3 regions of the Methylobacterium radiodurans genome follow, and region 1 is predicted to be linked to each of the others. Evidence: predicted binding sites of a transcription regulator. Region 1 holds the regulator's gene; each other region holds the start of a gene.

What was found. The regulator LexA, encoded in region 1, represses DNA repair genes until DNA is damaged. The targets are predictions, from matches to a motif close to TGTTCNNNNTGTGTTCNG.
Region 2: a site for LexA is predicted at 3,465-3,482, ahead of DK427_RS03290 (DUF3072 domain-containing protein). Genes of this name have one in related genera too.
Region 3: a site for LexA is predicted at 2,783-2,800, ahead of uvrA (excinuclease ABC subunit UvrA). Genes of this name have one in related genera too.

What each region holds. Positions count from the first base shown of each region.
Region 1 covers NZ_CP029551.1:1,266,056-1,275,891, forward strand. Annotated here, with positions in the region: gene gltA (citrate synthase) at 1-1,006, opposite strand, end outside; gene gltX (glutamate--tRNA ligase) at 1,227-2,648, opposite strand; gene DK427_RS05625 (ComEC/Rec2 family competence protein) at 2,834-5,077, shown strand; gene lexA (transcriptional repressor LexA) at 5,084-5,809, opposite strand; gene DK427_RS05635 (molybdopterin molybdotransferase MoeA) at 5,927-7,156, opposite strand; gene moaC (cyclic pyranopterin monophosphate synthase MoaC) at 7,153-7,632, opposite strand; gene trpC (indole-3-glycerol phosphate synthase TrpC) at 7,641-8,489, opposite strand; gene trpD (anthranilate phosphoribosyltransferase) at 8,499-9,512, opposite strand; gene DK427_RS05655 (anthranilate synthase component II) at 9,548-9,836, opposite strand, start outside.
Region 2 covers NZ_CP029551.1:742,524-752,359, reverse strand. Annotated here, with positions in the region: gene DK427_RS03310 (PP2C family protein-serine/threonine phosphatase) at 1-1,039, opposite strand, end outside; gene DK427_RS03305 (GGDEF domain-containing protein) at 1,093-1,977, opposite strand; gene DK427_RS03300 (DUF1987 domain-containing protein) at 1,977-2,366, opposite strand; gene DK427_RS03295 (SiaB family protein kinase) at 2,377-2,931, opposite strand; gene DK427_RS03290 (DUF3072 domain-containing protein) at 3,195-3,452, opposite strand; gene DK427_RS03285 (branched-chain amino acid aminotransferase) at 3,649-4,536, opposite strand; gene DK427_RS03280 (MarR family winged helix-turn-helix transcriptional regulator) at 4,743-5,390, shown strand; gene DK427_RS03275 (response regulator) at 5,390-6,097, shown strand; gene DK427_RS03270 (ABC transporter permease) at 6,094-7,803, opposite strand; gene dapB (4-hydroxy-tetrahydrodipicolinate reductase) at 7,927-8,724, shown strand; gene DK427_RS03260 (2,3-bisphosphoglycerate-dependent phosphoglycerate mutase) at 8,831-9,463, shown strand; gene DK427_RS03255 (alpha-ketoglutarate-dependent dioxygenase AlkB) at 9,484-9,836, shown strand, end outside.
Region 3 covers NZ_CP029551.1:4,803,790-4,813,625, reverse strand. Annotated here, with positions in the region: gene uvrA (excinuclease ABC subunit UvrA) at 1-2,643, opposite strand, end outside; gene DK427_RS22610 (methyl-accepting chemotaxis protein) at 3,057-5,090, shown strand; gene DK427_RS22605 (PAS domain-containing sensor histidine kinase) at 5,134-7,443, opposite strand; gene DK427_RS22600 (Crp/Fnr family transcriptional regulator) at 7,565-8,302, opposite strand; gene DK427_RS22595 (glycoside hydrolase family 25 protein) at 8,458-9,321, opposite strand; gene DK427_RS22590 (DUF488 domain-containing protein) at 9,520-9,836, shown strand, end outside.

The sequences.
Region 1 (9,836 bases):
GCGGGTCGTCCTGCTTGCCGAGTTCCTTCAGCACTTGATGGGTGGTGGCCTGCATCAGGCGGGCGCGCGGATCGTAGTTCTTGTAGACCCGGTGACCGAAGCCCATCAGGCGGAACGGATCGTTCTTGTCCTTGGCCTTGGCGACGTAGGCGTCGACCCGGTCGGGCGTGCCGATCTCCATCAGCATCTTCAGCGCCGCCTCGTTGGCGCCGCCATGGGCCGGCCCCCACAGGCAGGCGATGCCGGCCGCGATGCAGGCGAAGGGGTTGGCGCCGGACGAGCCCGCGAGACGCACCGTCGAGGTCGAGGCGTTCTGCTCGTGGTCGGCGTGCAGGATGAAGATCCGGTCGAGCGCCTTCGAGAAGACCGGGTTGACTTGGAACTCCTCGCACGGAACTGCGAAGCACATCCGCAGAAAGTTCGAGGTGTAGTCGAGCTCGTTCTTCGGGTACACGAAGGGCTGACCGATCGAGTACTTGTAGGCCATCGCCGCAAGCGTCGGCATCTTGGCGATCATGCGGATCGAGGCGATCATCCGCTGCTGCTCGTCCGAGATGTCGGTCGAGTCGTGGTAGAAGGCCGAGAGCGCGCCCACGCAGGCCACCATCACGGCCATCGGGTGCGCGTCGCGGCGGAAGCCGGAGAAGAAGCGGTTCATCTGGTCGTGCACCATGGTGTGGCGCGTGACCCGGTAGTCAAAATCGGCCTTCTGGGCTTCGGTCGGCAATTCGCCGAACAGCATCAGGTAGCAGGTCTCGAGGAAGTCGCCCTTCTCGGCGAGCTGCTCGATCGGGTAGCCGCGGTAGAGCAGCACGCCCTCGTCACCGTCGATATAGGTGATCTTCGACTCGCAGGAGGCCGTCGAGGTGAAGCCCGGATCGAAGGTGAAGGCACCGGTCTGGGCGTAGAGCTTGCCGATGTCGACGACGTCCGGACCGATGGTCCCCTTCTTGACCGGAAGCTCGACCTGCTTCCCGTCCACCGTAATGCTGCTGGATGCGCTCATGGGACGTCGACCTCTCCTGACGAGGGTGCGTTGCCGGCTACGTGCCGCGGCCCGAGGCCTTGGCCCGAACTCGGGGCACCGGAAGCATTTTGCTGCAGGTGCTCACAGGTGCATCGGGTTAGCGGATCGGTCGGACGCCAGCAACGGGGCAGGTGACATCCGCCCCGGAACGCCTAGCGAAATCCGGGCCGCACGGTCGATTCCCGGCAGCCCGCAGGAGTCACCCGGCCTGATCGCGCAGGCGCGCGAGGCTCTCCTCCCGCCCGAGCACCGCCATCACGTCGAAGAGCGGCGGCGAGGTGGTGCGGCCGGTGAGAGCTGCACGCAAGGGTTGCGCCACCTGGCCGAGCTTCACCCCGGCCCCCTCGGCGAAGGCGCGCACGGCGGCCTCCGTCTCGGCGGCTCCCCACGCGGGCAGCGCCTCAAGCGGCGGCAGCACCGCGGCGAGGCGCGCCCTGGCCTCGGGCACGAGCAGCGCGGCGGCCTTCTCGTCGAGGGCGAGTGGACGCGGCGCGTAGAGGTAGTAGGCGCTGTCGAGGAGTTCGATCAGGGTCTTGGCGCGCTCCTTCAGCCCCGGCATCGCCGCCAGCAGCTTCTCGCGCAGGTCGTCCGGCAGGGGAGCGGAGAGGCCGCGGGCCGGGCCGACATGGGGCAGCATCGCCTCGATCGCGGCCAGCAGGTCGGCATCGGCCGTGCCGCGGATGTAGAGGCCGTTGAGGTTCTCAAGCTTGGCGAAGTCGAAGCGCGCGGCCGAGCGGCCGACCGCCTTGAGGTCGAAGGCCGCCACCATCTCGTCGGTCGAGAACACCTCCTGGTCGCCGTGGCTCCAGCCGAGGCGCACGAGGTAGTTGCGGAGCGCGTTCGGCAGGTATCCGAGGTCGCGGTAGGCATCGACGCCGAGCGCCCCGTGGCGCTTCGAGAGCTTCGCCCCGTCCGCCCCGTGGATCAGCGGGATATGAGCCATGGCCGGCACGTCCCAGCCCATCGCCCGATAGATCTGGCTCTGGCGGGCGGCGTTGGTGAGGTGGTCGTCGCCGCGGATGATCTGGGTGACGCCCATGTCGTGGTCGTCCACCACCACGGCCAGCATGTAGGTCGGCGTGCCGTCCGAGCGCAGCAGGACGAGATCGTCGAGGTCGCGATTGGCCCAGGTCACGCGGCCCTGCACCGCGTCGTCCACCACGGTCTCGCCCTCGGTGGGCGCGCGCAGCCGGATGACGTAGGGCGCGCCGGCCGGGGCCTCGGCCGGGTCACGGTCGCGCCAGCGCCCGTCGTAGCGGGAGGGCTTGCCCGCGGCCCGGGCCTGCTCGCGCATCTGGGCGAGTTCCTCGGCCGTGGCGTAGCAGCGATAGGCGTTGCCGGCAGCGAGCAGGCTCTCGGCGACCTCCCGGTGCCGGTCGGCGCGGGCGAACTGGAACACCACGTCCCCGTCCCAATCGAGACCGAGCCAGCGCATCCCGTCGAGGATCGCGTCGATCGCCCCTTGGGTCGAGCGCTCGCGGTCGGTGTCCTCGATGCGCAGCAGCATCCGGCCGCCGTGATGGCGTGCGTAGAGCCAGTTGAACAGCGCGGTGCGGGCGCCCCCGATATGGAGGTAGCCCGTGGGCGAGGGCGCGAAGCGCGTGACGACGGGTGACGACATCGATCTCGGGGTGCAGGTGCGGCGCGCGGAGCCTTGGGAGACGCGCGGGCTCGCGGGCGAACGGGAATAGGGCGGCCGGCCCTGTGGGGCGCGGCGGCAGTGGCTGTAGCATGGCCCCGCCGATGCGTTAAGAAAGCGTTGACGCCGCGTGAATGTTCACGACGCGCTGACGGACGGCCCGGATCATGGAGCGGATCGGCGCGCGGGGAAGCGGCGGGAACCTCGTGCTCGGCGTCCCGCTGCGTCGCGCGCCCGGGCTCGTCCTGCCGGCGCTCCGCGGCTGGGTCGGCGGCTGCCTCGCCGCGGAGGCCGCGCAGCGGCGGCTGTTCCCCTGGCTCGCCGTCGCCTTCGGGGCCGGCATCCTCCTGTTCTTCGGTCTGGCGGACGGCGCGCCCGCTCTCGCGGCGCCGCTCGGCGCGGCCGCCCTCTGCCTCGGGCTGACACCCCGGCTCGGCACCCGGCCCGCCGTCCTGGCTCTCGCGCTCGCGTTGGCGGCGGCCCTCCTCGGCTTCGCGGCCGCGGCCTGGCGCGTCTCGCGGGTCGCGGGGCCGGTCCTCGCCCGCACCACCATCGCGCCGCTCGCCGGCCTCGTCGAATCCCTGGAGGAGCGCGAGGAGGGCGCCCGGCTGGTGATCCGGGTCACCCGCTTCGGCGCGCTGACCCCGGAGGAGACCCCGCGGCGGGTGCGGGTGTCGTTCAAGAAGGCGCCGCCCGTGACGCCCGGCGACGCGATCGAGGCGACCGCGCGCCTGCTGCCTCCGCCGGAGGCCGCCCGGCCCGGCGGCTACGACTTCGCCCGCGACGCATGGTTTCGCGGCATCGGCGCGGTGGGCTCACTGACCGGCAAGATCGTGGTGCGCTCACCCGCCGAGGCGCCGGGCCTGTCCGCGCGTCTCACCGCCCTCGTGGACGCGGCGCGCAATGCCCTCACCCGGCGCATCGCCGAGGCGACCGGCGGACAGGCCGGTGCGGTCGCCGCCGCCCTCGTCACCGGCAAGCGCGGGCTGATCGCGCCCGCCACCAGCGAGACCCTGCGGGCGGCGGGGATCTACCACGTCGTCTCGATCTCCGGTCTCCACATGGTGCTGGCGGCGGGCGTGGTGTTCTGGCTGATCCGGGCGGGACTGGCGCTGGTGCCGCACCTCGCCCTGTTCTGGCCGATCAAGAAGATCGCGGCGGCCGTCGCGATGCTCGGCGTCACCGCCTACTGCGTCTTCTCCGGCTGGGACGTCGCGGCCGAGCGCGCGCTCGTGATGACGCTGATCATGCTGGGCGCGATCCTCGTGGACCGCCCGGCGCTCTCGATGCGCAACCTCGCGCTGGCGGCCCTCGTCGCGCTCGCCCGCGAGCCCGAGGCGCTCCTCGGCCCGAGCTTCCAGATGTCGTTCGGGGCGGTGGCCGGGCTGATCGCCTGCGCGCGGCTCGTCGGCGGCGGGCTGTTCCGGCAGGAGGGGGCGGGGCGGATCGGTCGGCTCTACGGCGCGGTGCTCGCCGCGGTGGTCGGCACGCTCGCCACGACCCTGGTGGCCCAGATCGCCACAGCCCCCTTCGCGACCTACCATTTCCAGACCGTGCAGCCCTTCGGGCTCCTCGGCAACGCGCTGACCCTGCCGCTGGTCTCGCTCGCGGTGATGCCGGCGGCCGTGCTCGGCATCCTGGCCTACCCCTTCGCCCTCGACCTGCCGGTCTGGTGGCTGATGGGGCAGGCGGTGCGGGGGATGCTGGCGATCTCCGGGTGGATCGAGGGATTCGGCGGCGCAACGCTCGTCGTGCCGGCCTTCGGCAGCGCGGCGCTCGGGCTCTTCGCCGCCGCGCTTCTGCTGGCGACGCTGCCGGCCTCGGGCCTGCGCTGGCTCGCGCTCCTGCCGGGCGCCTGCGGGCTCGCGCTCGCCGCCGCGCCGGAGCGCCACGACCTCTACGTCGACCGGCAGGGCGGCGGGGCGGCTCTGCGCGGCGCGGACGGTCGGCTGATCACCCTCGGGCGCCCCTCGGGCTTCGTGCTGGAGCAGTGGCTGAAGGCGGACGGTGACGGGCGCAAACCCGCGGATCTGGGCGGCGGCACCTGCGACCGGCTCGGCTGCGTCGGTCACCTCGCGGACGGGCGGGCGGTCGCCCTCGTGCGCGACCGGCGCGCCTTCGCCGAGGATTGCGCCCGCGCCGCGGTGATCGTCACGGGGCTCGGCGCGCCGCCCGGATGTGCCGCCACTGTCGTGATCGATCGGGCCTATCTCACCCGGTACGGGGCGACTGCGCTGCGGGTGATGCCGGACGGTACGCTCGTCCTCCTTCACGCCCGGGATCCCGCCCGGTCCGCGCCCTGGTCGCCGGTCGCCCGACCGCCGCCGCAAACAGAGAAGGCTCCGCAGCCGGCAGCCGCGGAGCCTTCCCGGGACGAGCCGCCCGGTGTGCCGGACGATTCCGAGCCGTAGCGCCGGTCAGTAGCGGCGCACGAGGCTGACCAGCCGGCCCTGGATCTGCACCCGGTCGGGGCCGAGCACGCGGGTCTCGTAGGCCGGGTTGGCGGCCTCAAGCGCGATCGATGAGCCGCGCTTGCGCAGCCGCTTGAGCGTCGCCTCCTCGTCGTCGATCAGCGCCACGATGATGTCGCCGGTGTTGGCCGTGTCCTGCTTGCGGATCACCACGAGGTCGCCGTCGAGGATGCCGGCCTCGACCATCGAGTCGCCGCGCACCTCCAGGGCGTAGTGCTCGCCGCCCGCCAGGAAGTCCGGCGACAGGGTGATGGCCGAGCTCTGGTTCTGGATCGCCGAGATCGGCGTACCGGCGGCGATCCGGCCCATGACCGGGATCGAGACGGCGCGGCCCTGCTCGTCGGTGAACTGGGTCGTGGTGGGCCGGGGCGGCACCGCCTTGGCCCGGCCACCCTCGACCACGCTCGGGGTGAAGCGGCGCGGCTCGGGCGCGGCGGCGGCGGTCGCCGGTCCGAGGCTCTCGGGCAGGCGGATCACCTCGATGGCGCGCGCCCGGTTCGGCAGGCGGCGCAGGAAGCCGCGCTCCTCCAGGGCCGTGATCAGCCGGTGGATGCCCGACTTCGACTTGAGGTCGAGCGCGTCCTTCATCTCGTCGAAGGAGGGCGGCACGCCGCTCTCGCGCATCCGCTGCTGGATGAAGCGCAGGAGATCCAGCTGTTTACGCGTCAGCATCGGGCGGCACTCGCATTCGGGACAGGCAGAATCGCGGCTTCGGAAACAAACCACGAACACGTTAAACGTTCCGCAAGTGTTCCGCAAGCGGGTGCTCCGAAAGCGCCCGCACGCGCGTCAGATCAGCCGGCGGTCGAGACGTATGATGCGGCAGGGATCGCCCGCCCGCGCGGGTGGGGCGTGCGGCTCGCGGATCAGCAGGGCCTCGGCCTGGCCGAGCACCGCGAGCATCGAGGAATCCTGGCGCCGCTCCGGCGTCGCCTCCGGCAGGCGGTCGGACGCGGTGCGCAGGGTCGCCCGCATGTAGTCCTGGCGGCCGTCATTGGCCTCGAGGTCGCGGCCGAGGGTCGCCGGCTCGCTGCGGTCCTCGCCCGCACGCGGGTCGCCGAGCAGGGCGCGGACCGCCGGCAGGACGAAGAGCAGCCCGCAGACGATCGAGGAGACCGGGTTGCCGGGCAGCCCGATCACCAGCATGGGCCCGAGCCGGCCGTGCATCAGCGGCTTGCCGGGGCGGAGCGCCACGCGCCAGAAGCCGAGTTCCAGGCCCTCCCTGGCCAGCGCCGCCTGGACGAGGTCGTGGTCGCCGACCGAGGCGCCGCCGAGCGTCACCAGGAGGTCGGCCCGGGCCTCGCGCGCGCGCCGGAAGGCGTCCTCAAGGGCGGCGTGGTCGTCGCGCACGACGCCGAGGTCGATCGCCTCGCCGCCGGCCTCTCCGACGAGGGCGGAGAGCGCGAAGGTGTTCGAGGCGACGATCTGGTCCCAGGCCGGCGGCTCGCCCGGCAGGACCAGCTCATCGCCGGTCGCCAGGATCGCGACGCGGGGACGGCGCCGCATGCCGAGAACCGGGTGCCCGGCGGCGGCGGCGAGCGCGATGCGGCGCGCGTCGAGGGTCTCGCCCGCCCGCAGGAGCGTGTCGCCGGCCGAGAAGTCGAGCCCGGCGCGGCGGACGAAGCGGTCGGGCACGACCGGCTCCAGCACGCGCACCCGGTCATCCTGGGCCTCGGCGTTCTCCTGGATCAGGATCGCGTCCGCCTCCTCCGGCACGGGAGCACCGGTGAAGATCCGCACGGCCTCGCCGGCCCCGAGCGCGCCGCGGAAGCCGTGGCCCGCGGCGCTTGTGCCGACGCACCGCAGGAACGCGCCGGCCCGGTCGGCGTCGGCGCTCCGCACCGCGTAGCCGTCCATGGCGGAGGCACGGAAGGGGGGCTGCGTGCGGGAGGCGGCCACGTCGGCCGCGAGCGTGCGGCCGACGGCCTGGCCGAGCGGAACATCCTCGGCCTCGACCGGTCCGGGCACGCTCGCCAGGATCCGGGCGAGCGCCTCCGCGACCGGGATCGGGCCGCTCACGCCTCGGCCCTGTAGGCGCCCGAGCGGCCGCCGTCCTTCGCCATGAGCCGCACGCCCTCGATGCGCATGCCGCGATCGACCGCCTTCACCATATCGTAGACGGTGAGGCAGGCGACCGAGACGGCGGTCAGCGCCTCCATCTCGACGCCGGTCGGGCCCTGCACTCGCACCTCCGCGGTCACGCGGAGGCCCGGCAGGTCATCGTCGATCGCGCAGTCGACCCGCACCTTGGAGAGGAGCAGCGGGTGGCAGAGCGGGATCAACTCGTGGGTGCGCTTCGAGGCCATGATGCCGGCGAGCCGTGCCGTGCCGATCACGTCGCCCTTCTTGGCGTCGCCCTCGCGGATCAGCGCCAGAGTCTCGGGCCGCATCACCACGCAGCCCTCGGCGGTCGCCGTGCGGTCGGTCGCGGCCTTCTCGGTGACGTCGACCATGTTGGCCGCGCCGCTGGCGTCGAGATGGGTGAGCCCGCTCATGCCCTCCCTCACGCCTTGTCGCCGAAGAGCAGCGCGCGGGTCGCGGCGGTCACGTTGGCCTGCCGCATCAGGCTCTCGCCGACCAGCACCGTGTCGAGTCCGTGCTCGCGCAGGCGCAGCACGTCGGCGTGGGTGGAGATACCGCTCTCGGCCACCGCGATGCGATCCTGCGGGATGCCCGGCGCGAGGCGGATCGCGGTCTCGAACGAGACTTCGAAGGTCTTCAGGTTGCGGTTGTTCACGCCGATCATGGCGGCGCCGAGCGGGATTGCGCGGGCCAGTTCCGCCTCGTCGTGCACCTCGACCAGCGCGTCCATGCCGAGATCGTCCGCGGTCTCGACCAGCGCCGCGGCCTCCTCGTCCTCCAGGCAGGCCATGATGACGAGGATGCAGTCGGCGCCCCAGGCGCGGGCCTCGTAGACTTGGTAGGGCTCGAACAGGAAGTCCTTGCGCAGAACCGGCAGGGCGCAGGCCTCCCGCGCCTCGGTCAGGTACTCGGGCCTGCCCTGGAACGAGGGCTCGTCGGTGAGAACCGACAGGCAGGTGGCGCCCCCGGCCGCGTAGGCCCTGGCGAGCGCGGCCGGCTCGAAATCGGCCCGGATCAGACCCTTCGAGGGCGAGGCCTTCTTCACCTCGGCGATGAGCGCCGGGCGGCCTTGCCCGACATGCGCCCGGATCGCCGCCGCGAAGCCGCGGGGCGGCTCGGCCTTGGCGACGCGGGCTTCGAGCTTGGAGAGCGGCACGCGCAGCTTCGCCTCGGCGATCTCGCGGCGCTTGTAGGCCTCGATGCGCGCGAGCACGCTCGGGCGCTCGGGCGCCTCCGCGACGGCGGTCTCGGTGGGGAGGGCGGAGGACATCGGTGCTCCTCAGGCGTTCGAGACCGCGACGAGGCGGGCGAGCGTTGCGCGGGCCGCTCCCGAATCGATCGCATCCTGCGCCCGCACGACGCCCGCTTCCAGGGTGTCGGCCGCGCCTGCGACCACGAGGGCGGCGCCCGCATTGAGAACCGCGATGTCGCGATAGGCGTTGCGCGCGCCGTCGAGCACCTCGGCCAGCGCCCGGGCGTTGTGCTCGGGGTCGCCCCCGCGCAGGGCCTCGATCGGGTGCAGCGGCAGGCCGACCGCCCGCGGGTCGATGGTGAAGCGGGAGACCCGGCCCTCCTCCAGCGCGACGACCGCGGTCGGGCCCGTCACGGTGATCTCGTCGAGACCGTCCGAGCCGTGCACGGTCCAGACCCGGCGGCTGCCGAGCTCGGCCAGCACGCGGGTCAGCGGCTCGGCCCATTCCGCCTGCGAGACGCCGAAGAGCTGGTGCTCGACCCCGGCCGGGTTGGAGAGGGGCCCGAGCAGGTTGAAGATCGTGCGCACCGGCAATTCCGCCCGCACGGGCGCCACGTGCCGCATGGCGCCGTGATGCGCCTGGGCGAACATGAAGCAGAGCCCGGCATCCGCGAGGCAGCGGCTCAGCGCATCGGGCGACAGCCCGAGCTTCACGCCGAGCGCCGCCAGCACGTCGGCCGCGCCCGAGCGCGAGGTGGCGGCGCGGTTGCCGTGCTTGGCCACCGGCACGCCGCAGGCGGCGGTGACGATCGCGGCCAGCGTCGAGACGTTGTAGCTGCCCGAATGGTCGCCCCCGGTGCCGACGACGTCGATCGCGCCCGGCACCCCCGCCACCCGCACCATGCGGGCACGCATCGCCTCGACGGCGCCGACGATCTCGTTCGGGCTCTCGCCGCGGATCTTCAGGGCGATCAGGAAGGCGCCGGCCTGGACGGGCGTGACCTCGCCCGAGAGCAGGTCGTCGAAGGCGGCGCGGGCCTCGGCGCGGTCGAGCGCGAGGCCGCCCGCGACCTTCGCCAGATGGGGCTTGAACGAATCCATGCGCGCGGGGTGCTGTGCGGCCTCAGTCGCGGGCGTCAATGCACGCCGGAACCGCGCTTGTCACGCTCCGCGTGGCGGGACTCGCGCCGCTCGGCGTTCCAGGCGGCGGCGATGTCGAGGAAGTTGCTGAGCATTCGGCTGCCGTGGTGCGACAGCACGCTCTCGGGGTGGAACTGCACCGCGTGGACCGGCAGGTCCCGGTGCTCCAGGCCCATGATCAGCCCGTCTGCCTCCGCGGTCACGCCGAGCGTGTCGGGAAGCTTCGCGCGCTCCACCACCAGCGAGTGGTAGCGCGTGGCGTCGAAGCTGTCGTTGAGGCCGCGG
Region 2 (9,836 bases), 520 kb from region 1:
AATAGTCGCCGCCCACGAGGTGCAGCGGCTGGTACAGCACGGCGAGCGCGACGCTTCCGCCGAGGGCCGTGCGCTCCGGCAGGACCGAGGCCTGGATGCGGCGGGCGTAACCGATGCTCTCGATCACCTGGCGGTTGGCCGTCTCGAGCTGGGCGTGCGCCTGCTCCAGCGCCTGGAGCAGGCGCTTGGCCTCGTCGCCGCTCTGCAGGCCCTCGACCATGCTGTTGAAGGCCTGGGAGATCGCGTCGATCTCGTTGCTCGGCCGGTAGGCGCCGCCGAGATCGACCGTGGTCCAGCGCTTGTGCTCGACCTTGCGCATCGCCACGAGCAGGCGCTTCAGCGGCGCGACGACGTGGCGGCGCACGGTACGGTTGAGCGTCGCCACGAAGGCCAGCATCAGCACCAGGCTGGTGCCGAGCGCGAGCAGCGCCTGCCGCTCGGCGTTGTCGCGCAACGCCTCGGCGGAGAGCACCAGCGTGAGGTTGCCGGACCGGTCACCGGCCGCGTCGAGCGTCGCGCTCACTTGAACGCGGTTCCAGTCCCGCCCCTGCGGCCGCTCGCCCGCGCTGCCGAGGAGCGTGCCGGCCCCGTCGCGCAGGGCAGCGTAGCGGAAGGCGGGATCGCGGGCGAGCGCCTGGAGCTGCGGCCCGAAGATCTCGGGCGCCCGCTCCCAGCCGGGCCGGGCGATGGCCGAGGCGGTGAGCGAGGCCAGGATGTTCGCCCGGTCGGTGTAGAGGCGGATCTGGTCGGTGTAGTTGACCCAGGCGATCCCGGCCTGGGTCAGCAGCACCACCGCGGCGATGACGGGGTAGATCCGCAGGAACAGCGTGCGGGTCAGGCTGTCGAGATCGTGACCGCGCGCGGCCCCGCGCAGGGCGCCCGGGGCCATGATCGCGGTCGCGTCCGCCACGTCGGCCGGGACGTCGGCGAAGCCGAGATTGTCCAGCAGGTCCTCGCGCCGCATCGGCCCGGCACCGCGCAGGCCGCCGCGCCGGGCCGCCGGGGAGGGGATCTCGGCGCTGCTCTCGGCGCTGCTCATGGGATCTTCCCTGACCGTCTCGGAGGGTTCTCGAACGGGGTCGCGCGGGAGCCTCAGTCCGTCCCGCGGCTCTCGGCGCACCGGACCCGGTCGCGGCCGCCGTCCTTGGCCCCGTAGAGCGCTTCGTCGGCCCGCTTCAGGGCCTCGGTCAGCGGCTCGCCCACAGCGGAGGCGGCGAGACCGACGCTGACCGAGATCGCGAGCATGCCGCCCTCGGTGGGCACGGGCGTGTCCGCCACGGCGCGGCGCAGGCCCTCGGCGAGGGCGAGGCCTTCGGCCGGGCCGGTCTCCGGCAGCAGGACCGCGAACTCCTCGCCGCCCATGCGGCCGAAGGCGTCGCCCGCGCGCAGCGCCCCCCGGCAGGTCGCCGCGAAGGCGACGAGCGCGGCATCGCCCGCCGCATGGCCGTGGCCGTCGTTGATGCGCTTGAACCGGTCGAGGTCGAGCACCAGCAGGCAGGCGTCGCCGGCCGTGCGCGGCCAGGCCCGCTCGGCGATCTCGAGGAAGCGGCGGCGCGTCAGCGCGCCGGTAAGGTGGTCGGTGTCGACGAGGCGGCGCAGCTCCGCCTCGAGGCGCCCACGGTGCTCGATCTCGGCGGAGAGCGCCGCGTTGAGGGCCTGGAGTTCGCGCTGCTGCTCGGCCATGCGCTGGTTGGCCCGCTGCAGGTCGAGCTGCATGCGGTCGCTCATCCGCACGAGCCGGCGCTGCTCGCGCGTCCCACGCCGATAGGCGCCGGCGAGTTCCTGGACCCCCTCGGCCATCTCGGAGAGGCGCGCTAGCATCACGTCGGCGCGGCCGATAATGGCCTCTTCGGCGTCGAACAGGCTGAAGCCGTCCTCATGCCCGGCCGAATGTCCGGTGGAGCGCGGCGGATCCCCCGCGGGACGCAGGACGGCCTCCTGGGCGCGCTTGAGCGCGGCGGCGCGGCTACCGGGCATCAGACCTGCGCCTCCATCACCAGTTCGAAGGCCGCGTGCTCGAAATCGGCGGCGAAATCCTCGCCGGCCTCCGCGATCGTGTCGTCGCCCTCGGCGTAGAGCCAGCGGATCGTGACCGGCCGGCCCGCGGCGGCGGCGTCCTCCAGCGGCATGAACAGGTTCATCAGCGCCTTGGCACTCGACGAGTTGAAATAGGCGAGGCCGACCTCGAAGGTGAGGGGGGCTCGGCCCCCCTCGGCCAGATCGGCGCGCAGGGCTTGGAGCAGCGGCCCGTAGAAGGCGGCGGCATCCTCCGGATAGGATTCGCCGCGCAGCGACAGGCGGCCGGCGGCGAGGTCGAAATCGACCTCGGGCGAGCGGTCGGTCGCGGCGATCTGGATGCGCGTCATCGGGCGGGCCTCAGATATAGGCCTTGAGGCAGAACAGGCTGCGGTCGGCGCCGGTCGCCTGGAAGTCGTACTCGACCGGGGCGCTGGAGCGTCGGGCAATCTCGATCAGGCCGATGCTGCCGCCGAGGCTGCCCTCGTCCGGCGCCTGCCGCAGCTTCTCCCGGTAGAACTGCTTCAGCGCGTCCCCCGAGAGGCCCGACAGGTGGTCGAGCCGCTCGCGCAGGCGTGGTACCTCGGCGTTGCCGACCTCGTTGCCGCAGACCACGAAGAAGCGCTCACCCTCGGTGCCGACCACGATCATGCCGCTGCTGACCCGGCCGGGACGCGGCTCGGCCTCGGGCTGGATGCGGTCGGCGGAGTAGCGGATCACGTTCTGGGCCTGCTCGACGAAGATCGCGAAGACGCGCTTGGCCACGCCCGCATCGGTCTCCTCCTGGCGCATGCGCAGCTTCAGCACCTCGCCGAGCGAGAACAGCACGCTTTCGGAGAGGTCGCCGCCGAAGGACAGGATCACCCCGTTCCGCTTGGCGGCCTCGTGGAACGACAGGAAATCGTGTGCGAGCACGGGAACCTCCGAGAGCGGGACGCGCGATGGCGCGCGGCCCTCGACCGGGCATGCTCCCATCCATAGCCCGGATCTCTCAACGAATTCTTACTCCCAGTCCCTGAGGTTGTAACGCGCAAGTCTAGGCCAAGATTTCGATTGCAACGTGCAAGCCCATGATCAGAGCAGAGTGCACAAAGATTGTGCTTCAAGCGGGAAGGAGCGGGAAGGCGCACCCGCGCTGGCCGACGCGCGTCCGGCCGGCGCGCGAGCGCCGGATGGTCTCAGGCGCGGCCGGCTTCCTTACGCAGGGCGTCGATGCGCTTCGAGGCTTCCGCCTTGTCGAGCTCAGGGTCGAAGGCTTCCGGCTCCTTGGCCTCCTCCGACAAGGTCTTGAGATAGGAGGCTTGCGCACCGGTCATCGGCTCGCCGCCGGTCGTCCACTGGTCCGGATCCTTGATCTGGTTCGAGACATCCTTCGGGTCGGTCTTGGGGTTGGCGTCGTGCGTGTCGGCGGCTTTCTTCGCGGCGGCCTTGGCCATGAGGGAACCTTTCGTTCTTGAAATGTTCCTATCAACGCGACCGGCGTTTGGGGGTTCCCGGCGGCCGCGAGACGGCGGGGGATGGCTGCGAGCCGCCCCTCACCAGGGCGAGGTCGACCATGCCCGACGCGCTCCCTACCCCGCGGAGGGGGGAGGAAGATCGCGCGGGGCCGGCGGGAGTGAAGGGATCGGCCCCTCAGGCGGCCTCGGCCTTCGGCTGCACCTCGGCGAGGTAGTCGTCCATCAGCGTCTTGGTGAGGGCGGCCGGGGTGAAGCGGTAGGGCCCGATCTCGGAGACCGGCGTGACCTCGGCGGCCGAGCCCGTGATGAAGCACTCGGAGAAGTCCGCCATCTCCTCGGGCGCGATGCGGCGCTCGACCACCTCGACGCCGCGGCGGCGGGCCAGCTCGATCACGGTCTGGCGCGTGATGCCGTTGAGGAAGCGGTCGGCGGTGGGCGTGTGGATCACGCCGTCCTTCACGAAGAAGACGTTGGCGCCCGTGCACTCGGCGACGTTGCCCTCGAAGTCGAGCATCAGCGCATCGGCGTAGCCCCGGTTCTCGGCCCGGTGCTTCGAGATCGTGCAGATCATGTAGAGGCCCGCCGCCTTCGAGGCGCAGGGCGCCGTGCGGGGATCGGGGCGGCGGTACTCCGCCATGTCGAGGCGGATGCCCTTCATCTTGGTGGCGGCGTCGAAGTAGCTCGGCCATTCCCAGGCCGCGATGGCGAGATGGATCGTGTTGCCCTGGGCCGAGACGCCCATCATCTCCGAGCCACGCCACGCGACGGGGCGCAGATAGGCGTCCTTGAGGCCGCTGGTCTTGAGGACGAGCTGCTTGGCCGCCTCGATCTCCTCGACCGAGAACGGGATCTTGAAGTCGAGGAGTTCGGCCGAGCGGTGCAGGCGCTTGGTGTGCTCCAGGCTCTTGAAGATCCGCCCGCCGTAGGCCCGCTCGCCCTCGAACACCGAGGAACCGTAGTGGAGACCGTGGCTCAGCACATGGATCTTCGCCTCCCGCCACGGCACCATGGCGCCGTCGAACCAGATGGTGCCTTCACGCTGGTCGAACGGGATGACGGACATCGGCAGGGTCTTCCTGGTGGCGGCCCTCCGGAGGGCCGGGCATGTCTGGCGGAACGCGGGGTGCGCCGGGTGGGGCGGATCCGTCAAGCGCCGAATCCGCGAGGCTGGCTCGCGCCGGCCGGATCGCCCGGCCGGGCAGGGTTGACGGGTACCAACCGGGCTGAAATATGTCAACGAGACTGACTTATATCGGGATCGACAGAGACGTGACACGCGAGCCGCCGCGCGCAGACCGGACCGTGGACGCCGCCGGGGAGCTGGCCGGCGCCGCGGCGAGCCCGCGCGAGACGGCCTGCAGCAGCGACGACCTGATCGAACTCCTGTTCTTCGCCTACCGCGACTTCGTCGGCGACCCCGACCGGATCCTGGCCGAGTACGGCTTCGGCCGTGCGCATCACCGGGTGCTGCACTTCGTCGATCGCTACCCGGGCCTGACGATCGCCGAACTCCTCGACATCCTGCGCATCACCAAGCAGAGCCTCAACCGCGTCCTCAAGGACCTGATCGAGCAGGGCTACATCGTGCAGCGCACCGGCACGAGCGACCGGCGCCAGCGCCTGCTGTTCTGCTCCGGCTCCGGGGCGACGCTCGCCGCCGAGCTGACCCGGGTGCAGGCCCGGCGCCTCGCCCGGGCGCTCGCCATGCCGGGCGGCGCCGGCGGGTCGCCCGAAGCCTTCCTGCTCGCGATGATCGAGCCCGACGAGCGCGCGGCGGTGCGCCGCCTGATGGCCCGGCGCGGCCAAGGCGTCGGCGAGCAAAGCATCGGCGAGGGCATCGGCGAGGGCATCGGCGAGGGCATCGGCGAGACCGGCGACCCGATGGACGAGAAGATCCTCGGGCAGGACGCCGCCTGATGGGAGCCGCGCGCGCCGAGCTGCCCGAATCCGCCCCGCACGTGCTCGTCGTCGACGACGACCGGCGCCTGCGCGAGCTTCTCTCCCGCTATCTTGCCGACCAGGGTTTTCGCGTGACGAGCGCGGCGAGCGCGGCCGAGGCCCGGGCCAAGGCCCAGAGCCTGCTGTTCGACGCGATGGTGCTCGACGTGATGATGCCGGGCGAGAACGGCTTCGACTACGCCCGCAGCGTGCGCGAGACCTCGCGGGTCCCGATCCTGATGCTGACCGCCCGCTCCAACACCAACGACCGGGTCATGGGGCTGGAGATCGGCGCCGACGACTACCTGCCGAAGCCCTTCGAGCCGCGCGAGCTGACGCTGCGACTGAGCAACATCATCAACCGCTCGCAGGCGGCGCGCCCCGCGAACGGCACCGAGCCCGTGACCTTCGGCCCCTTCGTCTTCCGGCCCGACCGGGGCGAGCTGCGGCGCGGCGAGGAGGTGATCCGCATCACCGAGCGCGAGCGGGAACTCCTGACGATCCTGGCCGCGGCGGCCGGCGGCAACGTCGAGCGCGAGCAGCTCTCCGGCGGCGTGGGCGCCGTGGCCGAGCGGGCGGTCGACGTGCAGATCAACCGCCTGCGCCGGAAGATCGAGGTCGATCCGGCCAACCCCCTGCTGCTGCAGACGGTGCGGGGCGTCGGCTACAGGCTGGCCGTCGATTAGCCGGCTCTGTCGGTTCTGCGCTCCCGCGTATCCACCCGCAGCATCAGTGCCACCGGGATCAATCCCACCAGCACGATCAGCAGCGCGGCGACCGTGCCGTCCTCGTAGGTGCCCCGGGCCGCCTCGCCGTAGAGGTGGGTTGCCAGGGTCTCGACGTTGAGCGGGCGCAGCAGCAGGGTCGCGGGCAATTCCTTGGCGCAATCGACGAAGACGAGGAGCGCCCCGCTGAGGAGCGCCGGCCAAGCGAGCGGCAGCTGGATCCGCCGGAGCGTGCCGAGCGGGCCCCGCCCGAGGAGCCGGCTCGCGTCCGGCAGGGTGCCGGGCAGCCGCGCCAGACCCGCCTCGCTGGTGCCGACCGCGATGCCGAGGAAGCGCACCAGATAGGCGGTGACCAGGGCACCCCCCGTGCCGAGCCCGACGAGGGCCGGGGCGGCGCCGAACAGCGCCTGTCCCGCATCCGCGAGGGCGCCGTCCGCCAGCGCCAGTGGCCCGAGCAGCCCGATCGCCAGGATGGTGCCGGGCAGCGCGTAGCCGAGCCCGGCGATCCGGATCAGGCCCGGCCCCCAGCTCTTGCGGGCCAGCAGCCGGGGGCTCGCCGCCACCAGGAAGCCGATGGCTGCGGCGATCAGCGTCGCGACGCCCGCGTAGAGCACCGTGCTGGCGATCTCGCCGGCCAGCCGCGCGGGGATCCCGGTGCGCAGGACGCGCGCGGCGGCACCGTAGCCGAGGAAGCCCGCCGGGATCAGGAAGCCGCAGGCCACCGGCAGGAGGCCGAGCCCGAGTGCGGCCAGACCCGCGCGCCGCGAGAGCGGCAGGCGGGCCATCCGGCGGGGCCGCTGCGCCGCGGTCGCGAAGCTCCGGCCCCGGCGGGCGCGCCGCTCGGCCGCGACCAGCACCAGCACCAGGGCCAGCATCACCAGCGCGATCTGCGCCGCGCCCGCGAGGTCCGAGCGGTTGATCCAGGTGGCGTAGACCTGCACGGTGAGCGTCCGCACGCCCAGGAACTCGGCCGCGCCGATGTCGTTCAGCGCCTCCATCAGGGCGAGGCTCGTGCCCAGCGCGATCGCCGGCCGGGCGAGCGGCAGGGCGACCCGGCGGAACGTGGTGGCGGGGCGCCCGCCGAGCGTGCGCGCCGCCTCCATGAGATTGGCCGCCTGCATCCGGAACAGCGCGCGGGTCGGCAGGTAGACGTAGGGGTAGAGCACGAAGCCCAGGAGCAGGATGCAGCCCGGCAACGAGCGGATCTCCGGGAAGGGCAGGTCGCGCGGGCGCGTCAGGCCCAGCAGATCGCGCAGGGTGGATTGCACCGGCCCCAGCGGGTGCAGGAGGTCGAGATAGGCGTAGGCCACGATGTAGGTCGGCACCGCGAGCGGCAGCAGCAGGCCGATCTCGAGGAGGCGCCGGCCCGGGAACTCGTAGGCCGCAACCAGCCAGGCGGCGCCGGTGCCGACCACCGTCACCACGAGCCCGACGCCGAGGAGGAGGGCGCCCGTCTGCCACAGGGCCTGGGGCAGCACGTAGGCCCAGAGATGCGGCCACAGCTCGCCCGTGCCCTGGAGCGCGGCGTGGGCCAGCGAGACGACCGGGCTCAGCACCAGGGTCGCGACCGCTAGGGCGGCCAGGCCGAGGAGCAGGGCGGAGGCGCGTGCCCGGAGGGTGCCGGGGCGCCGGGGCAGGGGGCGGACGACGGGCTCGGCTGCGATCATCCCAGCATTCGACGGCACCGCCATCCTTCCTCCCGGGCCCCGGCGCGACGGCTCGACATGATCGCTCGCCTTGGCAGCCCGGGAGCGAGCCTGTAACCCGGCTCCGGTTCTGAGGGAAACGACATGCGGCTCGTTGTGGTCGGCGCCGGCGGGCGCATGGGGCGGATGCTGGTGCGGGCCGTGGCCCAGGCAGAGGGCTGCACCCTCTCGGGCGCGATCGAGCGCGAGGGCGCCGACGTGCTGGGCCAGGATGCGGGCACGCTCGCCGGCCTGCCGCCGCTCGGCGTCCCGGTCACCGACGATCCGCTGGCCGCCTTCGCAGCCACCGACGGCGTCCTCGACTTCACGGCGCCCGCCGCCACCGTGTTCTACGCCGAGCTCGCCGCGCAGGCCCGCATCGTCCACGTGGTGGGCACCACGGGGCTCTCCGAGGAGGATCTGGCGGCCCTGCGGGCGGCCGCCTTCCACGCCCGCATCGTGCGCTCGGGCAACATGTCGCTCGGCGTCAACCTCGTGGCCGAGCTGGTGCGCCGGGTCGCGGCCTCGCTCGGCGAGGAATTCGACATCGAGATCGCCGAGATGCACCACCGCCACAAGGTCGATGCGCCCTCGGGCACCGCGCTTCTGCTCGGCGAGGCGGCGGCCGCGGGCCGCGGCGTGGACCTCGCGGAGGTGCGCGTCTCGACCCGCGACGGCCATACCGGCCCGCGCCGGCCGGGCGACATCGGCTTCGCGACGCTTCGCGGCGGCAGCGTGGTGGGCGACCACAGCGTGGTCTTCGCCGGCCCCTCCGAGCGCATCACCATCAGCCACCACGCGGAGGACCGGGCGCTATTCGCCAGCGGCGCCGTGAAGGCGGCGCTCTGGGCCCATCCGAAGCCGCCGGGCCTCTACACGATGACAGACGTGCTGGGGCTGTAAGCCGGGCCGTGGCCGCACCCCGCCTCCGCTTGGGTCGGCGGCCCCGGCTCTGCTAGGAGCGCCGCAGCGAAGCCGGACGGACCGGCGGCACGAAGGATACGGATCGATGGAGCGCCTGCTCGTCCTCGCTCGGCACGGCCAGAGCGAGTGGAACCTCAAGAACCTGTTCACGGGCTGGCGCAACCCGGACCTCACCGCCCTCGGCGTCGAGGAGGCCCGCAAGGCCGGCCGCTGGCTGAAGAGCGAGGGCTACGGCTTCGACGTCGCCTTCACCTCCGACCTCGGCCGGGCGCAGCGCACCTGCGCGCTGATGCTGGAGGAGATGGGCGTCAGCGACATCGAGGTGATCCGCTCGCAGGCGCTGAACGAGCGCGACTACGGCGAGTTGTCGGGCCTCAACAAGGACGACGCGCGCGAGCGCTGGGGGGCCGAGCAGGTCCATCTCTGGCGCCGCTCCTACGACGTGCCGCCGCCCGGCGGCGAGAGCCTGAAGGACACGGCCGCCCGCGTGCTGCCCTTCTACATCGAACGCATCCTGCCCCGCGTGATGGCGGGCGACCGGGTGCTGGTGGCCGCCCACGGCAACTCGCTGCGCGCCCTCGTGATGGTGCTCGACCATATGACGACCCAGACCATCGCGGGGCTCGAGATCGCTACCGGCGTGCCGCTGGTCTACCGGCTGGCCTCGGACACCACGGTCGCCGCCAAGTCGGTGCTGGAGCGGGACATCGACGTCTGAGCGGGCACCCGGGCAGAGGGATGGAGCCGGGGATCGCGCTGGCGCCGGGGCTGGTCCACCACCCCGGCTGGCTCGACGCGGCTTCGCGCGCGGCGCTGCAGGCGGAGGTCGCGGCGGTGCTCGCCGCGGCGCCCGCCTACACGCCCCGGATGCCGCGCACCGGCAAGCCCTTCTCGGTGCGCATGACGAATGCCGGGCCGCTCGGCTGGGTCTCGGACGCGGCCGGCTACCGCTACCAGCCGCAGCACCCGGAGACCGGGGCACCCTGGCCGCCGCTGCCGCCCACCGTGCTGCGGGCCTGGGCGGCGCTCGCCGGCTACGCGGCACCGCCCGAGGCCTGCCTGATCAACCTCTACGGTCCGGAGGCCCGGAT
Region 3 (9,836 bases), 2.0 Mb from region 1:
CTTGAACAGCTCGGCCGCCTCCTCGACCGTCATGTCGAGGACGTCGGAGATGGAGCGCTCGCGGTACTTCACCTCCAGCGTCTCGCGGTCGTAGCGCTTGCCCTTGCAGACGTCGCAGGTGACGTAGACGTCGGGCAGGAAGTGCATCTCGATCTTGATCACGCCGTCGCCCGAGCAGGCCTCGCAGCGCCCGCCCTTCACGTTGAAGGAGAAGCGCCCGGCCTGGTAGCCGCGGGCCTTGGCCTCGGGCAGGCCAGCGAACCAATCGCGGATCGGCGTGAAGGCGCCGATATAGGTGGCGGGGTTCGAGCGCGGCGTGCGCCCGATCGGCGACTGGTCGATGTCGATGACCTTGTCGAGGTGTTCCAGCCCCTCCAGCCGCCCGTAGGGGGCCGGGTGCTCCAGGGCGCCGTTCAGCTTCTTCGCCACCGCCTTGTAGAGCGTGTCGATGATGAGGGTCGACTTGCCGCCGCCCGAGACGCCCGTGATGCAGGTGAAGGTGCCGAGCGGGATCTCGACGTCGACGTCCCGCAGATTGTTGCCGCGCGCGCCGTAGAGGGCGAGCTTGCCCTTGCGGCCCTTCCGGCGCGTGGCGGGCGTGCGCACCGAGAGCGCGCCGGTCAGGTATTTGGCGGTCAGTGAATCGGGGTGCGCCAGCACCTCCTGCGGCGTGCCCTGCGCGATGATGCGTCCGCCGTGGATGCCGGCGCCCGGGCCGACATCGACCACGTAGTCGGCCTGCAGGATCGCGTCCTCGTCGTGCTCGACCACGATCACCGAGTTGCCGAGATCGCGCAGGCGCTTCAGCGTGCCGAGCAAGCGCTCGTTGTCGCGCTGGTGCAGGCCGATCGAGGGCTCGTCCAGCACGTAGAGCACGCCGGTCAGCCCCGAGCCGATCTGCGAGGCGAGGCGGATGCGCTGGCTCTCGCCACCCGACAGCGAGCCGGAGCCGCGCGCGAGCGTCAGGTATTCGAGACCGACATCGACCAGGAAGGTCAGGCGGTCGCGGATCTCCTTCAGGATGCGGACGGCGATCTCGTTCTGCTTCGCGGTGAGCTTCTTGGGCAGGTCTGAGAACCAGCGATGCGCGTCCGAGACCGAGAGCGCCGTCACCGCGGCGATGTCCTGCATGTCGATCTTCACCGCGAGCGCCTCGGGCTTCAGACGCTTGCCGGCGCAGGCCGCGCAGGGCGTCTCGCTCATGAAGCGGCCGATCTCCTCGCGGGCGGCGTCGCTGTCGGTCTCCTTGTAGCGGCGCTCGAGGTTGGGGATCACGCCCTCGAAGGGCTTCGTGACCCCGTAGGCGCGCGTGCCGTCGTCGTAGGCGAAGCGCACCGCCTGCTCGCCCGTGCCGTAGAGGACCACGGCGCGGGCCGAGGCCGCCAACTCGTCCCAGGGGGTCGTGGTCTTGAAGCCGAAATGCTTGGCGAGCGCGTCGAGCGTCTGGCCGTAATAGGGCGAGGTGGACTTCGCCCAGGGCGCGACCGCGCCGCGCTTCAGGCTCAGCGCCCCGTCCGAGATCACGAGTTCGGGGTCGATGCGCATCTCGTGCCCGATGCCGCCGCAGGTCGGGCAGGCGCCGAACGGGTTGTTGAACGAGAACAGCCGGGGCTCGATCTCGGGAATCGTGAAGCCGGAGACCGGACAGGCGAAGCGCGACGAGAAGGTGATCTTGCGTGGCGCCTCGCCCTCGGGCGCGTCGGCGAACTCGATGTCGGCGATGCCGTCGGCGAGATCCAGCGCCGTCTCGAACGACTCGGCGAGCCGCGAGCCGATATCGTCGCGCACCACGATCCGGTCCACCACGACGTCGATATCGTGCTTCAGCTTCTTGTCGAGCTTGGGCACGTCGTCGATGGCGTAGTACTCGCCGTCGATGCGCAGGCGCTGGAAGCCCTTCTTCTGGTACTCGGCGATCTCCTTGCGGTACTCCCCCTTGCGCCCGCGCACCACGGGCGCCAGCAGGTAGAGCCGAGTCTTCTCCGGCAGGGCCAGGACGCGATCGACCATCTGGCTGACCGTCTGGCTCTCGATCGGCAGGCCGGTGGCCGGCGAGTAGGGAATGCCGACCCGCGCCCAGAGCAGGCGCATGTAGTCGTAGATCTCCGTGACGGTGCCGACCGTCGAGCGCGGGTTCTTCGAGGTGGTCTTCTGCTCGATGGAGATGGCCGGCGAGAGACCGTCGATCTGATCGACATCGGGCTTGGCCATCATCTCCAGGAACTGGCGCGCGTAGGCCGAGAGCGACTCGACGTAGCGGCGCTGCCCCTCGGCATAGATCGTGTCGAAGGCCAGCGACGACTTGCCGGAGCCGGACAGGCCCGTGAACACCACCAGCTTGTCACGCGGGATCGTCAGGTCGACGTTCTTGAGATTGTGCTCGCGCGCGCCGCGCACCGCGATTACGCGCCGATCGCCGGGTGCGGCGCCCTCGAACAGCCGGTCGAACCGGTCCTCGGCCTCGGCCACCCTGGAGGCCGGCGCTGCGACCCGCGCCTTCGTAGCCGCCTTTGTAGCCGTTTTGATCGCGTCGGCCGTCTCGGCCGCGGCACTGCCCGCCTTGCGGGTCACCTTGCCGGCGCCGGACTTGCTGGTACCGGACTTGCCGGCCGAGTTCTTCGCGGCGACGTTGGCTTTGGCCATGGGCGGGCGGTCTTTCGGGGCGTCTTCGTGCGGCGGCGTTCGGGCGGGGCGGCCTGCGCCCTGCCGCTCATGTCGGACGCGCCGCGCCGGTGACAAGGCGGGGCGACGCGCAAGCCTCAGCCGAATCGTCGGGCCTCCTTAGAACGAAAAGGGTACAGCCACAATCCCGCGCACGGGATCGTGGGCAGGGGACAGATGCCGCCCCGCTTCGACGCCAGGGACCGGCCAAGCTGTAATGGGAGCGCACGTATAGCCGCAGAATCATCGGACGCGAGATTGGATATGCGATGGATTGGACCAAACGGGATGCAAGATGCACTTAAGTTGAGCATCACCCACCGCTGCAAGGATTCCTTCATGCCGGAAGCTGCAGAGCTTAGCGAAAGAGGAAAGCGAAAAAAGGCGAAAGGGCCATGACTGGGGGTTTTCTGGCGTCTCTGCGCGGGCGCATCGTCGCGGTGGCGCTCGCGCCCTGCCTCGCCTTCGGGGCTGTGACGGCGATCACGGTGTCCGAGCGGGCGGAGCAGCGGACCGAGATGGCGCGGATCGCGGATCTGGCCGGGCTCGCGACCCGCATCAGCGCCTTCGTGCACGAGGCGCAGCGGGAGCGGGGTGCGTCCAGCCTGTTCGTCGGCTCGAAGGGCGCGCAGTTCGGCGCGGAACTCGCCGCCCAGCGCGCGCGGACCGACGCGGCCCTGACCGGGCTCGCCGAGGCGGCGAACGACCCGATCCTCGGCGGGCGGGGCGCGCGCTTCGCGCAATCGCTCGGCGGGATCGCGGCCCATCGGCGGAGCGTGGACGGGCTCGGGCTCTCCCCGCCGCAGGCCGTCGCCTTCTACACCGGTGCGATCAGCGAGGGGCTCGGGATCGTGCGCGGGATGGCGGGCCTCGTGAGCGAGGCGAGCATCGCCGGCCGCGCGGCGGCCTACGCGGCCTTCCTCATCCTCAAGGAGAATGCCGGCCAGGAGCGGGCGGCGGCCTCCGCCGCCTTCGCGGCCGGGCGGCTCGACCAGGCGGGGCTGGTGCGCCTCGCCGCGCTCGGCGCCGGCCAGACGGGGGCCGAGGCCCAGTTCCGGGCCGGCGCGACGCCCGAGCAGGCGGCCCTCCTCGACGCCGTGGAGGCGACCGCGCCGGCGCGCGAGGTGGTGCGCCTGCGCCGGCTCGCCCTCGACACGGCGCCGGGCGAGGCCCTGGCCTTCCGCGACGCGCCGCACTGGTTCGGTCTGTCGACGCAGCGCATCGACGGGCTCAAGGGCGTCGAGGACCGCCTGAGCGCCGAACTCGTCGCGGCAGCGGACGCGATCCGGGCCGGGGCCGACCAGGCGCTCGCCCTCTGGCTCGCAGCCGGGCTCGCCACCCTAGCGCTCTCCGCCGGGCTCGCGCTCGGCCTCGGCAGCGCCATCGCCCGGCCGCTGACCCGGATGGCGACGGTGCTCGGCGCGATCGGGCGCGGCGAGGAGGACGTGACGATCCCGCAGGGCGGCCCGCGCGAGGTCCGCGCCCTCTCGCTGGCCGCCGAGGCGTTCCGAGCGAGCGTGGCCGAGGGCCGCGCCCACCGAGCGGAGCGGGAGCGGAGCGCGGCGGAGACCGCGGCGGCGCAGCGGCGGGCCGTGCTCGACATCGCCGACGGCTTCGAGGCACAGGTCGGCGGCATCGTCGGGGCCGTGTCGGAGGCCGCGGGCCAGTTGCAGACCGCCGCCACCGCGATGGCGCAGGCCGCTCAGGAGACAACCGCGCTGAGCCGCCAGGTCGCCAGCGCCTCGCAGGAGGCGGCGCTGTCGGCCGACACCGTCGCGGCCGCGACCGAGGAGCTGTCCGCCTCCGTGCGCGAGATCGCCGCCCAGGCCTCCACCTCGGCGGGCCTCTCGGCCGAGGCCGAGCGCGACGCCGCCGCGATGTCCGGCGAGGTCCAGCGCCTCGCGCACGCCGCGGGCAGCATCGGCCAGATCGTCGGCCTGATCTCGGAGATCGCCGACCAGACCAACCTGCTGGCGCTCAACGCGACGATCGAGGCGGCGCGCGCGGGCGAGGCCGGTCGCGGCTTCGCGGTGGTGGCGGCCGAGGTGAAGAACCTCGCGGGCCAGACCGCGCGGGCGACCGCCGAGATCGGCGCGAAGGTCTCGGAGATCACCAGTTCCACGGACGCCTCGGTCGCGGCGATCGGCGGCATCAACGGGGTCATTCATCGCCTCTCGCGGATCGGCGGCGACATCGCGGCGGCCGTCGAGGAGCAGGGGGCCGCGACCGTCGAGATCGCCCGCACCACCGCGCAGGCCTCGCAGGGGAGCCGCACCGTCTCCTCCCATATCGCCGGCGTCAGCGAGACGGCGGCGACCGCGAGCGCAGGCTCGGCCCAGGTGCTCGCCGCCTCCGCCGAACTCTCCCGGCAGGCGAGCGACCTGCGGGCAGCGGTCGGCGGGTTTCTGGCGACCGTGCGGGCGGCCTGAGCCGTTCTTCAGAAGTCCGATAAGGTCCGAGGTCGGCGCGCGCCTACTCGGCGGCCTGGAAGCCGCTGAGGGGGGCGGCGACCCGGCAGGCCAGCCCCTCGGGCGCGTAGTCGAGGCTCACCGCGCCGCCGACCGCGCCGGCGAGCCCCCGCTCGATCAGCCGCGAGCCGAAACCGCGATGCGCGGGTGGAACGACGGGCGGTCCGCCCCGCTCCGTCCAGGCGAGATTGACGGTTGCGTCCGCCCCGTCCGGCACGACCGACCACGCGACCGCGATCCGGCCGTCGGGCAGGGACAGGGCGCCGTACTTCGCCGCGTTGGTGGCGAGCTCGTGGATCATCAGCGCGAGCGACAGGGCGGCCCGCGGCCCGACCGCCACCGGCGGCCCGCTCAGCGCGAAACGTCCGGGCCGACCGTCATCGTGGAGCGCGAGCGCGCCCGCGATCACCGCCGCCATCGCGGCACCCTCGGAATCGCCCGTGAGCAGGATGTCGTGCGCCTTACCGAGCGCGACGAGGCGGGCGGCCAGGGCCTCCTTGGCCACCTCGAGATCCTGCACGTCGCGCAGGGTCTGCGAGACGATGGCCTGCACCATCGCCAGGGTGTTCTTGAGCCGGTGGCTGAGCTCCCGGTTGCGCAGGGATTGCTGGTCCTCGGCCTGCATGCGGCCGAGCCCGTCGCGGACGCGCTCGGCAACCTCGCGCACGAAGTCGATCTCGTCGGGCGTCCAGGTGCGGGGCGCCGCCTCATGGACGCCGAGCACGCTGACGACACGCCCGTGCGCGCCCACCGGCACCAGGATCGCCGCGCGGGTGCCGAGCGCCGCGAAGGCCGGCGCGTCGTCCGCCACCCGCGGATCGTGCGCGATGTCGGCCACCGCGAGGCGCGCGCCCACGCGCAGGAGCGCGACGGCGGCGGGGCAGCGGAGCCCGGCGCCGAGGACCCCGGGGTGGGCCTCCCCCGGCCGGTGCCAGAGCGCCTCGGCCGGCGCGAGGCCCGCCGCCCCGTCGAGGCTGCTGAAGCCGGCCCAGCGCGCCTGAAGGGCCCGACCGATCACCGAGACCGCCGCCGCCAGCACAGCCCCGCGCCCGCGCGCCGCGCGCAGGGCATCGCCGATCTCGACCAGCGCCTGCCGGCGCGCCGCGTCCAGGCGCTCCTGCGTGATGTCCTCAATCATCGCGGTGGTCAGGATATCGTCGCCGAACACCTGCGAGACGAGGTTGACCCGCGCCCAGATGATCCGCCCGTCCGCCCGCCGGTAGCGCTTCTCCAGGGTCTCCTGCAGGATCTCGCCCCCGGCGAGGCGGCGATGCAGCCGGTCCCGGGCCTCGGCATCCTCCTCAGGGGTCCAGACCGCGACGGAGCGGCCGACGATCGCCTCGGCGGGCGCCCCCCAGAGCGCGCAGAGCTTCGGGTTGACCCGCAGCACCGTGAGGCTGCGGGGATCGAGCTGGACGATGCCGAGATTGGCGCCCTCGAAGATCGCGCGGAACTGCGCCTCGCTCCGGTTGCGCTCGGTCACGTCGAGCATCGCGCCGATGATGCGCAGCGGGCGCCCCTCGGCGTCCCGGACCATGTAGCCGCGGTCGAGCACCTCCGCGCAGGACCCGTCCCCGCGCCGGAAGCGGTACTCGTGGCGCCACTCGGCGGCGCTCCCGGCGATCACGGCGCGGATGTCCTCCTCCACCCGGTCGCGGTCGGCCGGGTGGATCTGGGCGAGCCACCAGGCGCCGGTCGGCTCGACCCGGTGCGGCTCCCAGCCGTAGGCGCTGGTCAGCGCCTCGTTCCACTCGACCACGTCGGTAGCGAGATTCCAGTCCCAGATCGCGTCGTTGGTGGCGCGGGTGACGAGCCGGTAGCGCTCGCGCACAGCCTCCTCGGCGCGCGCGGCCCGCATGCGGCGGGAGATGTCGCGCACCGTGCCGACGATTTGGGTCGTGCGGCCGCCCGCGACCACGTGCCGGCCCCGGACCGCCAGCCAGCGCTGCACGTCCTCCGACCCTCCGGCGCCCGGGGGGCGGACGCGGCACTCGACGTCGAGCAGGCCCGGCCCGTCCGGTCGCAGAGCCTGCCGGAACGCGGCGTCCACGGCGTCGCGGTCCTGCGGATGCAGGAGCGGCAGGAAGGTGCCCGCGTGGCTCGGCGGCTCGTCCGGGCCGAGTCCGAACAGGGCGCGGGTCCGCCCGTCCCATTCGAGCCGGTCCGCCACGGGATCATAGGCCCAGATCCCGATATCGCCGGCATCGAGGGCGAGGCGCATGAGGAGCGCGCTCTCGCCCAGGCGCACGAGGCGCGGGTCCGGGCTGTCGAGGCGCCCGGTCTCGCGGGCATCGTCGGCTGGGCGGTCGGTCATCGGTCCGGTCGGGACGGCGGGTCCTCGTCCCGCGCGATGTCGCGGGAGCCGGACTGGCCGCGATGCCTTAACGGGCGCAACCGTCCGGTCAAGGGGCGGGTTCGCGGACGCGGCATCACCGTCAGCGCGCGAAACCCGGCAGGATTCCCCCAAGCACCGCCTCGTAGTGCTGGCGCACCACCGCGTGGCACTCGCAGGCGCCGGCCTCCATCTCGGGGCGGCCGAGCACCTGGATGCGCCCGCGCCCCACCCGGATCAGCCCCTGTGCCTGCAGCGCACTGAGCACCCGGGTCAGGTATGTGCGCTGCACGCCGAGCATCGCGGCCAGCACCTCGTGCGTGACCGGCAACTCGTCGGTACCGAGCCGGTCCTGGAGGGTGAGGAGCCAGCGCAGGCAGCGCTGCTCGATCGGATGCAGGGCGTTGCAGGCGACGGATTGTAGGACCTGGGCGAGCAGGCAGTCGCCGTAGCGGCTCAGGAGGTCGCGCAGGGTGGCGGAGCGGCGCTTGGCATCCTGAAGGCGCACGGAATCGATCCGCAGGATGCGTCCGCCGATCTGGACCACCGCCTGGGTCGAGGCCGGGATGCGGCCGTTGCTGACGATACCGCCGACCGCGCCCTCGCGCCCGATCGTGGCGGTCTCGGCGCGACGTCCGTCCTGCATGGTTATCAGGAGCGAGACCACCGTCTGCTCGCATGGGAAGATGATCGTCTGGACCTCGCTTCCGGCCTCGAAGAGAATCTCGCCTCGCCCGACCGTCACGGTCTCCAGATGTGGTACGACGAGACCGCGGTCCGCATCGCTCAGCGCCTTGAGAAGGTGATTGCCCTCGAACGAGGAAACGGGCGCTGCCGGCATAGCTTATGTCTGGTGGGAGAGTGCCGACTCTCCTACAACATCGATTGCGCGAAATCTGTCTGCTTCTAGACAGACCGTGAACACATCCCGAGTTTTCTTTCCCGCATCGTCATTTGTCGTTGCAGGCGGTGTTCGGGCGAGCCACCCGAGCCCACTCACTTTCCCGAGCAGAGCCCCTGCGAGGACAGGCGGTGATGGTCGCGCGGGTCGCAATCCGTCGAGAGGAACGAGGCCCATTCCGCCTGAGTGCCGTAGAAAGCGTTGCGATCCACGTCGCCGCGCACGCCCGGAACCCGGCCCGTCGAGGTGAACTGCCAGAGCATCCAGCGGCGGTTGGCGAAGCGCTGCTCGGGCTCCGCGGCGGTCGAGCGCAGCCAGTGCGGGTAATCCGGCAACTCGCCTTCCAGCACATCCTTGTGGAAGGTGATGTCGGTGTAGATGATCGGGCGCTTGCCGGTGTAGCGCTCCATCTCCTCCAGCATGTAGCGGGTCATCGCCAGCGCCTGCTCCTTCGGGAGCTTCTTCGGGCAGGTCTGCGAGTGGCCGTTCCACTCGACGTCGAGCACCGGCGGCAGGGCGGTCGGGTCGTTCGGCACGTTGCGCTTGAACCAGTCCATCTGGTCCTTGGCCGAGCGGCACCAGAACACGAAGTGGTAGGCGCCCCGCGGCACCCCGGCGCGGCCCGCGCCCTCCCAATTCTCGCGGAAACGCTCATCGACGTGGTCGCCGCCCTCTGTCGCCTTGATGAAGGCGAACTGGGTGCCCGCGGCGCGCACCGAGGCCCAGTCGATCGGGCCCTGCCACTTGGAGATGTCGATACCCTGGATCGGGTGGCGCTTGGCCCGCGCCACGCCCGGGTGGGGCTTCACGTCGCCCTTGGTCGGGTAGAAGTCGCTGTTCTGGGCGCAGGCGGCGAGGCCGGCGAGCGCCGCCACGGCGATGGCCCGGCGGGCGAGACCGGCGATGCGGCCGCGCGCAAGCCGGGGCGACGTCAGGAGAGATCCAATCCTCAGCGACATCGATGCCCCGCACCCGCCTCATGCGCCAATCAGAGGGGTATTCGATGCCCTTCTGGCGGTTAACAGAACTTTGCGGGCAATGCGGCGGAATTCCGGAACGCGTGGCGGGCCGGGCACATAGACGCCGCCGTGACGCTTTGCGCGACGCGCTCCGTCGCCCTAAGTACCTTGCCCGCAACGCCTCTTCGGATCGCTCGCTTGGGTAAGACTCTGTTCACCATAGGCTACGAAGGCCTCGATCCCGAGCGCCTCACCGCGGCTCTGCGCGACGCCGGCGTGGGGCTGCTCGCCGACGTGCGGGCGGTGGCGAACTCGCGCAAGCGCGGCTTCTCGAAGTTCGCCCTCAAGGCCGGCGTCGAGGAGAAGGGGATCGGCTACGCGCATCTGCGCCCGCTCGGCACGCCGAAGGCCGGCCGCGAGGCGGCGCGCGCCCACGATGCGGGGCTGATGCGCCGGATCTACTGCGAGGCGGTGCTCGACACCGCTGATGGCGGCCTTGCCCTCGACGCGCTCGC